3 regions of the Sporosarcina sp. AD_1 genome follow, and region 1 is predicted to be linked to each of the others. Evidence: riboswitches for the same ligand, from Rfam matches in the RefSeq annotation. Region 1 holds a riboswitch; each other region holds the start of a gene.

Region 1 (3,282 bases):
AGTGCCTGTACTGAAACTAATATCCTCATACTCTCAAAAAGAAGTGAAAAATGGAGAAGAGTACCAAAAAGATCACTTGAATCGACTTGGTGCAAATGTTGAGTCCCAAATGATTGATGGCTCTCATATTTTCTATCAAACGAATGTTAAAGATATCACTGATGCCACAAAGAATTTCCTTGAAAGAATCGAGTAAGTATTTGTTATAAAAACAGATAGCAGAAAATACAATCTGCGCACCTTTATTAGTTTTAGAAATGAATTTACCTCAATAAAGGCACTTTGTATATGGAATATTAAAGGTGGCTATTCCCTCTTGGATCTGGGGCAATCAATTCTAGTAAAAAATTTATCGTTTCATCATTCTACGAAGAACGCTTATTTATCAATGATTCTGCTTGTAAGGTTATTATCGGACCACTTGATATGGAGAGGATTCAACACTTTAATGAAAGATATAAAAAGTGAGTTTACAACTTACGATAGTTCAATTCGGTATTCTCAGATTGAAAAAAACAGCCGAATGAAGAGGCAAACCCTCTCTCATCCAGCTGTTTTTTCTTATCATTTACTCTCAAAATCACAGTCCTTCAACGGAACCAATTTCGTCTTATGCTTTACTTTATAAATCAGCCAAACAATCAAGAAGAGGGGGAGCCCAATATAAGAAACAAGGGCGCCGTTCCAATCGATTTTATCACCCGTAAACGCTTGGAAGTTTTGGCCGGCGATGATAAAGAGACAAAGGACCAGTGCGAGCAAAGGACCGAGTGGGAACCATTTTGCACGATAGGGAAGATCCGATAAATTCCTGCCTTGTGCAATATAAGCTTTTCTGAACCGGTAGTGACTGATCGCAATGCCAAGCCACGTCACAAATCCAGCCATCCCTGATGCGTTCAGCAGCCAGACGTACACCGTGCCATCTCCGAAGAAAGTGGAGAGGAAGGCTAGGGATCCTACTAATGTAGTCGCAATCAATGCATTCACCGGAACGCCTCGTTTGTCCAATTTCCCTAAGAACTTAGGTGCCTTCCCGCTGCGTGCCAAATCCCAGAGCATACGCGTGGACGCATACATCCCTGAATTCCCCGCAGATAAGACGGCCGTCAAAATGATGGCGTTCATGACGGAAGCGGCAAACGCAAACCCTGCCCGTTCAAAGACGAGTGTGAAGGGACTAACCGAAACCGATTCACTCAATAATCGAGAATCTGTATACGGAATAATCATCGCAATAACGAAAATCGCCAAGATGTAGAATAAAAGGATACGCCAGAATACGGAGTTTACTGCTTTTGGAATCGTTTTTTCCGGATTTTCACTTTCCCCGGCAGCGACGCCAAGCAATTCTGTACCTTGGAATGAAAAGCCGGCTGCCATAAAAATACCGAGTATCGCAAAGAATCCTCCATGGAACGGAGCATCGCCCATTGTAAAGTTGGAGAAGCCGATCGCTTCATCACCCATGATGCCAAAGATCATCAGCAACCCGGTAATGATGAAGATGATGACGGTCACCACTTTAATGAGTGAGAACCAAAATTCTGCTTCGCCAAACCCTTTGACGGACATATAGTTGAAGCCGAACATGATGAGGAGCGCTAGTCCGCTCCATAAGAACGAAGGGCTATGCGGAAACCAGAATTTCATGATCAACACGACAGCTGCGAGCTCTGCGGCAATTGTGATCGCCCAGTTGTACCAATAGTTCCAGCCAATCGCAAACCCGAATGCCGGATCGACGAAGCGTGTTGCATATTCTTTAAAGGAGCCGGCTACCGGCATATACGCGGCCATTTCCGCAAGGCTTGTCATGAGGAAGTACACCATGATACCGACAGCGGCATAGGCGACCAATGCGCCTCCTGGTCCCGCTGTATGAATGGCCCCGCCACTCGCTAGGAAAATACCGGTTCCGATAGATCCCCCAAGTGAAATCATCATCAGATGGCGTGCTTTCAATGTTCTTTTCAATTGAGGTGTCGTCGTAGATGTTGTGTTGCTCTCCAAGTTGTCCACTCCTTTAGTATGGTGGAAGGGGGTACTCTAAGCATAACTACAAATAAAAAACAGCCTTCGAAGAAAATCGACGGCTGCAGATAAGTGCGTTAATCCTTCCGAAGATAGTTCTCCACGTTGTACAACGTGACAATGATGTTCCTATTCGAAAACATCACCAGCATGGATATCCAATGATCTATCCACACTTCGGCAACTTATCCTTTCAAACGGAGTCCACAATCTCATAGAATCTCGTCCGTCCTACTCTTATAAGCAGCAACCTCTATCCCATCGGTAAATGGGAGTATTAAATTAATATATAAATTATAGTTGAATACTATTTGGAATGCAATGGGAAACATTGCATAATCATGTGCGTCGCAAGTAGTGAAGCATGTTAGAATAGTTATATTGCAGGCAGAGATAAGGTCATATGAAGATAAAATAACTTTTACAAAGGAGATTTCTTATGGATATTCGCGAAGTAGATGGGATAGTAAAAATAGGCGACTTTGAATTGTATGGTCATATCGAACAAGGAAAATATTGTCCGGAATGCAAGTTTGAATTAGTTTACTATGATAAATTTGATACATATTTTTGTCCTGTCTGTAATAGTTGGACGGAATCTCTATGTAATGATCCTGATTGCGACTATTGTTTGAATCGTCCGGAAAAACCTTTAAAAGTAACAAATGGTTGAGATTCTAATATTATTTGTAGACACGATTACAAATCAAGAATTATTGGTACGTAAAATATTGAGGTTAGAGTTTGAAATATTTCGTTCGACTGTCATAACAGCGATCACAGCGTTAATTACTTTGTCGACCAATAGAAAAAGTAACCACCCTCCGCTAACGTCCAAGTAAGCAGGGTAGTTACCTTCAAAAAATTACTCATAACTGGCTTGCGGAATGTCCGTTGCACTGACTGGATGTAACCTCATCCAGTCTTTTTTTATACTACATACATTTTACCACATATATACGCAATAGACATTATAGGCGTAATGAAAGAGAAGGCTGTGTTTTATTTTGGAACTTTTTCCAATGGGTACCGTCAATCTAAGTAAGAGGGTTTTTTGAATGCGCACTTAATTTTTCAAGGGGGAATGTAGTAATGATAAAACAAGCTATTATTTCAGGAGTAGTTTGTGGTTCCATTTTATTGGCTGGATGTAATGGAAGCGAAAGCGAAGAACAAGTTCTTGCAGTAGGAAATGACCAAAAAATAGCAGCAAGTGAACAGAGTAAAATATTATCTGAACTACAAGAT
Region 2 (3,282 bases), on a different contig from region 1:
GACATGCCGTCGATCATCGTGAAACTACAAACAGACAATGGACTTGTTGGATATGGAGAAGGGACGCCCGATGAACATGTTACAGGTGAAACATGGGAAAGTGTCTTTGCGGTGCTGAACAAGACATTAGCATCTGTTATTCTCGGAGAAAATCCATTCGACATTGAGAAAATTCATGACAAGATGAATCAGACGATCTTAGGTGCGACGACTGCGAAAGCGGCGCTGGATATCGCTTGCTACGACCTCATGGGAAAAGCGGCAAATCAGCCCGTCTATAATTTGCTCGGCGGGCGGTATTATGACAAGCTGGAGCTTCCAAAAGTTATCAGCATTCTGTCACCGGCGGAAATGGCTGAAAAAGCGAAGCAGGCTGTGGCGGAAGGTTATACGACCTTGAAGCTAAAGGTGGGGACAGATAAACGCCTTGATGTGGAGCGCATCCGTGCGGTTCGAGAAGCAGTCGGGCCGGAAATTGCGCTGAAAGTCGACGCCAACCAAGGCTGGGAGACAAGCGCCGATACGATGTATGTCCTTCAGCGAATTACAGACTGCCATATTGATTGGATTGAACAACCGGTCATCGCAACGGATATTGACGGTTTAGCAGAAATCAAACAAAAGACATCTATCCCCGTCATGATCGACGAAGGTATTCATGGAGACAAGGAAATGTATGAAATTACCGTGAAACGGGCAGTGGATATGGTCAACATCAAACTGATGAAATGCGGGGGGATCTATCCGGCTACCCACATCGTACATCAAGCTCAGCTCGCAGGGTATACATGCCAGGTCGGCTCCATGGTGGAGTCCGCTATCGCATCCGCAGCTGGATTGCATTTATCCACAGCCAAAAAACGGATTAAGAGCAATGAACTTGTTGGTCCGTTAATGTTCAGCGAGGACGTGGCACAATTGGATTTCCAAATTCCTTTTGTCTATCTTTCTGAACGTCCTGGCCTTGGTATTGAGGTGGACGAAGCTATCCTTGAAAAACTGACTAGTGACTATGTGAAGATTGAATTATATTGAGGATTTTTGCCGAGATAAAATAGAGTGCTTGAAAATTTTTAAGCACTCTATTCTAACTCCTGGAATGCCTGCTGGAGCAAGCTTTGGAAGGGTTTATTATCTTTGCAATTGAATGAGCAATAAAAAAATTCATTGACAGAGGCTAGACACGAGTACTAGAATGAAACCTATAATTTAATAGACCTCGCTGCTTACGCAGGTGAGGTAGAGGCGCGATATTTATTAGCGCATAGCGGAGTCCGGGAAGACGTGGATGCTATGAAGAAGGAAATGTCGCCGAAGTATGTAATGAGTTCTCGCCATTATGTACTGGGCCTGTAATGAATAATTACAGGACTGTCTTAATAAATTTGCCGATTTATTAAGTTGTGCTATCTCCACTTGAGATAAAAAGGCGAGGAATTTGGAATGACTGCATCATTTCCGGTTCTTCTGGAAAGATATAGTCTTTTTTTATTGCCTTTGGAGATTCTTTAGCACATGAAGAATCTCTTTTTTGTATTTCTGAATTACTAAAATGCAGCTCAGAATGGCTGTGAATTGGAGGAATTTATGATGGAAAACCAACAAACCTTGTATTACGAATTCGCCCCGACTGAGGAAAAGAAAATGGTCGTCGATCCCGCGAAAACTGCCTTATTGATCGTTGATATGCAACATCAATTCATTAGCAGAGATGGCTTAGATGCCAAATTAGCCCATGAACGCGGCATGTTTGATAAGTGGGAGTACTTCTTCGACCGGATTGATGACATGGTCGTTCCAAACAATAAAAAGCTGCTGGACTTTTTCCGTGGTAACCAACTGGAAGTAACCTTTGGCCGCATTGCATGCCATCATAAAGACGGCCGCGATCGTTCACCAGTACAGCGCCGTCCGGGATGGAACAATATTTTATTGCCGATTGGCGATCCGGGAGCGGAAATGGTCGAGGAGCTGAAGCCGCTGGATGATGAAATTGTAGTGAATAAAACAACGGACAGCGTATTGAGCGGAACGAACTATGAATTCCTACTACGTAATATGGGCATTGAAACGGTCGTATGCACGGGCGTGGTTACCGACCAATGTGTCGCTTCCACTGTCCGCAGTTTAGCAGATGCCGGCTTTGAAGTGATACTCGTCGAAGACGCATGTGCCGCGGCAACACAACAATTGCATGACGCCGAAATCATGATCATGAATCAAATCTATTGCCAAGTGATGAGCACGGAAGAAACGATTCAGTTGATTGAGGAACAATTGCAGCAAGAAATTTTAGTTTAATGATAGAGAGGAAGCGGGCGAGATGACGACCATGCAGCAAAATACATCACAAGACCAAGCGGCTCCGCAATTCAAACGGGTTCTGAAACTGAGGGACCTGGTCATTTACGGAATCGCCTTTATGACACCAATCGCTCCGGCTTATATTTATGGCTATGCTTCCCAGCTAACAGGCGGGATGCTGCCGTTATCATATTTGGTTGCCATGTTGGCCATGATGTTTTCGGCCTACAGCTACGGACGGATGGCTGCCGCTTTTCCTGTTTCGGGTTCCACATATACATATACACAGCGTGCGATCAATCCGCACTTGGGCTTTTTTGCTGGCTGGGCCATGTTTATGGATTATGTTCTGGTTCCGCTCATTGTCTTTATGATCGGTGCGTCATACGCCAACGCGTTAGTTCCGTTTATTCCTTATTGGGTATGGGTGCTCATCATAGCAGGCGTGATTACGGTGATTAATATTCTCGGCATGCAGATGGCCGCTAAAACGAACCGGATTCTCGTTTTATTTATGGGAGTCATCGTCGCCATCTTCGTGATCTTTTGCATAAAAGCGATCACAGTAGAAGAGGGGGCGTCCGCTTTAGTTTCCATTACACCGTTCTTTGCCAGTGATACGTTCGCAATCGGAGCGATCGTCTCGGGCGCAGCGATTGCCTGCTTCTCCTTTTTAGGATTTGACTCGATTACGACATTATCTGAAGAAGCAGTGAATCCAAAAAATGATGTTTGGAAAGCGGCTATTCTTTCCTGCTTGATTGGCGGCATCATTTTTATTGCGCAAGCGTATGTGGCGCAGCTTGTCTGGCCAGATGTAGGAAGTTTCAAGTCTGCAGATACTGCTTTGTTCGAGGTGGCGGAACGGGCAGGCGGTGCACTGTTAGCGACGCTGTTTACAGTAGCTGTTATCGTGTCCACATTCACTGCCGGTTTGACAGGACAAGCGAGTGCTTCACGTCTAATGTTCAGTATGGG
Region 3 (3,282 bases), on a different contig from region 1:
TGATTTTTATAACGTTCGGCATACTTTTCGTCGTCAACTTTATCATCTGTTCCATTATCACAATCCTCTTCGGTCTAACTCGGAAACTCGATTGGGCCATAATTGCCGTCATTAGTTTTCTCCTCGCCCTTGTCGTTGTGGCTTTTTAATTTTCTATAAATAGCTGAACATTACAGAACGCTTCCCAACTGGCTAGCGTTCTTTTGTTTGTAATTAATTTGCGAAGAGAAACAATATTTCAAATATCAATTGTCGCCTCGTAATCTTTTAGCTATGATGAAGGAAAGAGGAGGGAGATGATTCAATGACCCAGGAAAAGGAATATATAATAGATAAAGAAAAACCCCAGATACCAAAAATAAAAGTGGAAAGAAAAGACGGAGAACCGACAGTTGCTTTTAAAGGGGCATCCATTGCAGCGTTGCTGATCGGAGTGTCATCCTACTTAATCGGCTTGTTTAATGCGGGCATGGAATTAAATGAAAAAGGTTACTACTTTGCCGTTCTCATTTTCGGTCTTTATGCTTCCGTTTCCTTGCAAAAAGCGGTCAGAGATAAAGAGGAAGACGTCCCGGTGACAAATATTTATTATGGCATCAGCTGGTTTGCGCTGATCGTTGCGATCGCTCTAATGGCGATTGGCCTGTATAATGCCGGCAGTATCGTCTTGAGTGAAAAAGGGTTTTATGCGATGGCGTTTGTGTTAAGTATTTTCGCGGCAATTACGGTGCAGAAAAACGTCCGTGATACACAAAAGGCGAGAGAAGCAGATTAATATTTTTCTGTAAAGGTACTTTCCAATCGAATTTTTAAAACTTTTTAAGTTTTTGCTTGCATTTGCTTCTGAAAAGGGGTAAAGTCGTAGTAATTTAACATTCACTTATTTCGCAAGTTTTGAAGTAAGGATAGAGGCGCAAAGACCATCAGTACACAGTCAGAGGATAATGAGATCCGATGAAGACTGTGGAAAGGGGAATTTGCCGAAGTGGAGAGAAACTCATTATCTCGAAGCTGGTTCTGCGTTGAATAAGCACAGAATTGTCATATAGGAAACTATATGGAGGGCTATCTTATGCAATGAAATAATTTATTATTTCAACTGCAACAACGAGCCCTCGTTGTTGCTTTTTTGCGTTCAATTCACTTGGATCGTTTAGATGCACGGAGGTCATGCTCCTGCTTCTCCAAGTTAAGCCTTCGGCGGAGGTCAGCCATTTTGAGAGTTGCACATAACAGCTCGACTAAATCCCGGCCAATTATTCCGAGGCGTGATTGATCACTTGCCCTTCTCCCTCTATTTTTTATAAAAAAATGATAGGATGTGGAGAACAATGAATTTCGGACGAATTGTAACAGCTATGGTGACTCCTTTTGATGAACAGGGTGAAATTGATTTCCAGGCAACACAGAACCTGATTAATTATTTGATTTCCAATGGCACCGAAGCATTGGTTGTCTCGGGAACAACAGGAGAATCCCCGACCTTGACGAACAAAGAAAAAGCCAAGTTATTCAAGTTTACCGTAAACGTTGTAAATGGCAGGGTGCCGGTCATTGCAGGAACTGGCACCAATAATACGAAAGAGTCCATGGAACTGACCCTGCTCGCGGAAAATGCGGGTGTCGACGGCATTATGCTCGTGACTCCGTACTATAACAAACCTTGTCAAGAAGGGCTCTATCAGCACTTTAAGGCCATTGCAGAGGTCACGACTCTGCCGATCATGTTATACAATATTCCGGGACGCAGTGTTGTCAATATGTCCGTTGAAACCGTCATACGCCTCTCGAAGATCCGCAACATCGTGGCAATCAAAGAGGCGAGCGGTGATTTGGACACTATGGCCGAAATTATTGATCGCACGCCAAAGAGCTTTGCATTATATAGTGGCGACGACGGGCTGACACTTCCTGTATTATCAATCGGCGGCGCAGGCGTCGTTTCAGTCGCATCTCACGTAGTCGGAAACGACATGCAAACGATGATCGCGTATTTTCAACGGGGTGATTTTGAACAAGCTGCCCGGGAACATCGCAGACTGCTGCCTATCATGCGAGCCCTATTCGCAGCGCCAAATCCATCTGCTGTCAAAGCGGCACTCAACCTAAAAGGCATACCAGTTGGCGGCGTCCGTTTGCCGATGATTCCGCTCAATAGCGATCAGCTGCGCAGCTTATACCAATCTTTAACGCTCTATGAGGAATTAGCTTTTTCAAGGAATTGATCAACTAGCAAAGTAACACGCCAGGTTCACACGATAGTGGAGCCTGGCATTTCTTATCATGGATTAGTTGCATGGCGTTGTGATCTTCGCAAGCAGAATCTCATTTTGAAAGTGCAAGTTTTCGTTGTCTGTTAATGCATAGATGGGGCTGCCTTTTCTACTGGGTGCCCAGGCATCGAATGCAAGACGCCGAGACTCTTCATTATAATGAGGACACAGACTTCCCTTCAACATCCCAAGCCCTTGAAACTCCTCATATCCTTCCTTGCTTTCACTAAAGCACGTCTCAAACCAGCACATCGCACCGGCACTTATCCCAGCTAGAATCACTCCATTTTGATATGCATTTTTCAGAACCTCATCAAAACCGGTCCGGCGCCAGATTTCAAGCATAGATTGGGTGTTGCCCCCACCCACATACACGATGTCCAACGCATTCACGACCTTTTGAATAGCGGGCGCCAGAAAGTCTTTACTTGTTAAATGGCTTGGCTCCTCCTCTCGGAAGGCTTCATAAAACTTGTCGATATATCCCGGTGCGTCGTTGCTTGCCGTTCCAATAAATGCGATTTTAATTGGCCCTTGTTTCCGGCAGATTTTCAACAGGTACTCATCAATAAATGGGGTGTTTTCTGAAAATCCCCCGCCTGAAATGGCTAGTATCTGTCTTTTCATTCATACTCTCCTCTCCCTCTTTCATTCGTCATATTTAATACATGCTTTCACTCCACTCTCAAAAGAATCTTTCCTTCATATTTACGGCTTTCCATTAATCGATGAGCCTCTGAGGCATCTTGTAATGTAAAAATTTGAGCGATAGGAAGAGCAACCTGATGTAAAGTAATTAACTCAATTACTTCTTCAGCAATAGATGCCAATCGAGCGGGGTCATGCTTTCTCGTAGTACCTAAACTAAAACCCTTAATACTTCTGCAGCTACTATGGACATCATTTGTAGTAAAGGTTCCTGGCAGACCACTGCTATTTCCAAATTGCACAAGTGTACCGTACAATGCTAAGCATTCTAGGCTCTTCCCTGTTACCTCACCGGCTACAG

The links. A riboswitch is a leader RNA that binds a small molecule or an ion and turns the genes downstream of it on or off. The one in region 1 is predicted to bind lysine.
Region 2: it holds a riboswitch for lysine, as region 1 does, so the genes downstream of both, ACSW3C_RS17665 (cysteine hydrolase family protein) here and ACSW3C_RS16885 (amino acid permease) in region 1, are expected to answer to the same signal.
Region 3: it holds a riboswitch for lysine, as region 1 does, so the genes downstream of both, dapA (4-hydroxy-tetrahydrodipicolinate synthase) here and ACSW3C_RS16885 (amino acid permease) in region 1, are expected to answer to the same signal.

The regions. Positions count from the first base shown of each region.
Region 1 covers NZ_JBPVIR010000009.1:110,471-113,752, forward strand. Annotated here, with positions in the region: gene ACSW3C_RS16880 (alpha/beta fold hydrolase) at 1-196, shown strand, start outside; gene ACSW3C_RS16885 (amino acid permease) at 565-2,022, opposite strand; lysine riboswitch at 2,120-2,298, opposite strand; gene ACSW3C_RS16890 (hypothetical protein) at 2,474-2,707, shown strand; gene ACSW3C_RS16895 (topoisomerase) at 3,127-3,282, shown strand, end outside.
Region 2 covers NZ_JBPVIR010000010.1:66,697-69,978, reverse strand. Annotated here, with positions in the region: gene ACSW3C_RS17670 (mandelate racemase/muconate lactonizing enzyme family protein) at 1-1,035, shown strand, start outside; lysine riboswitch at 1,233-1,417, shown strand; gene ACSW3C_RS17665 (cysteine hydrolase family protein) at 1,591-2,301, shown strand; gene ACSW3C_RS17660 (APC family permease) at 2,324-3,282, shown strand, end outside.
Region 3 covers NZ_JBPVIR010000006.1:253,600-256,881, reverse strand. Annotated here, with positions in the region: gene ACSW3C_RS13610 (hypothetical protein) at 1-149, shown strand, start outside; gene yiaA (inner membrane protein YiaA) at 305-775, shown strand; lysine riboswitch at 899-1,076, shown strand; gene dapA (4-hydroxy-tetrahydrodipicolinate synthase) at 1,332-2,225, shown strand; gene ACSW3C_RS13595 (Type 1 glutamine amidotransferase-like domain-containing protein) at 2,289-2,900, opposite strand; gene ACSW3C_RS13590 (quinone oxidoreductase family protein) at 2,948-3,282, opposite strand, start outside.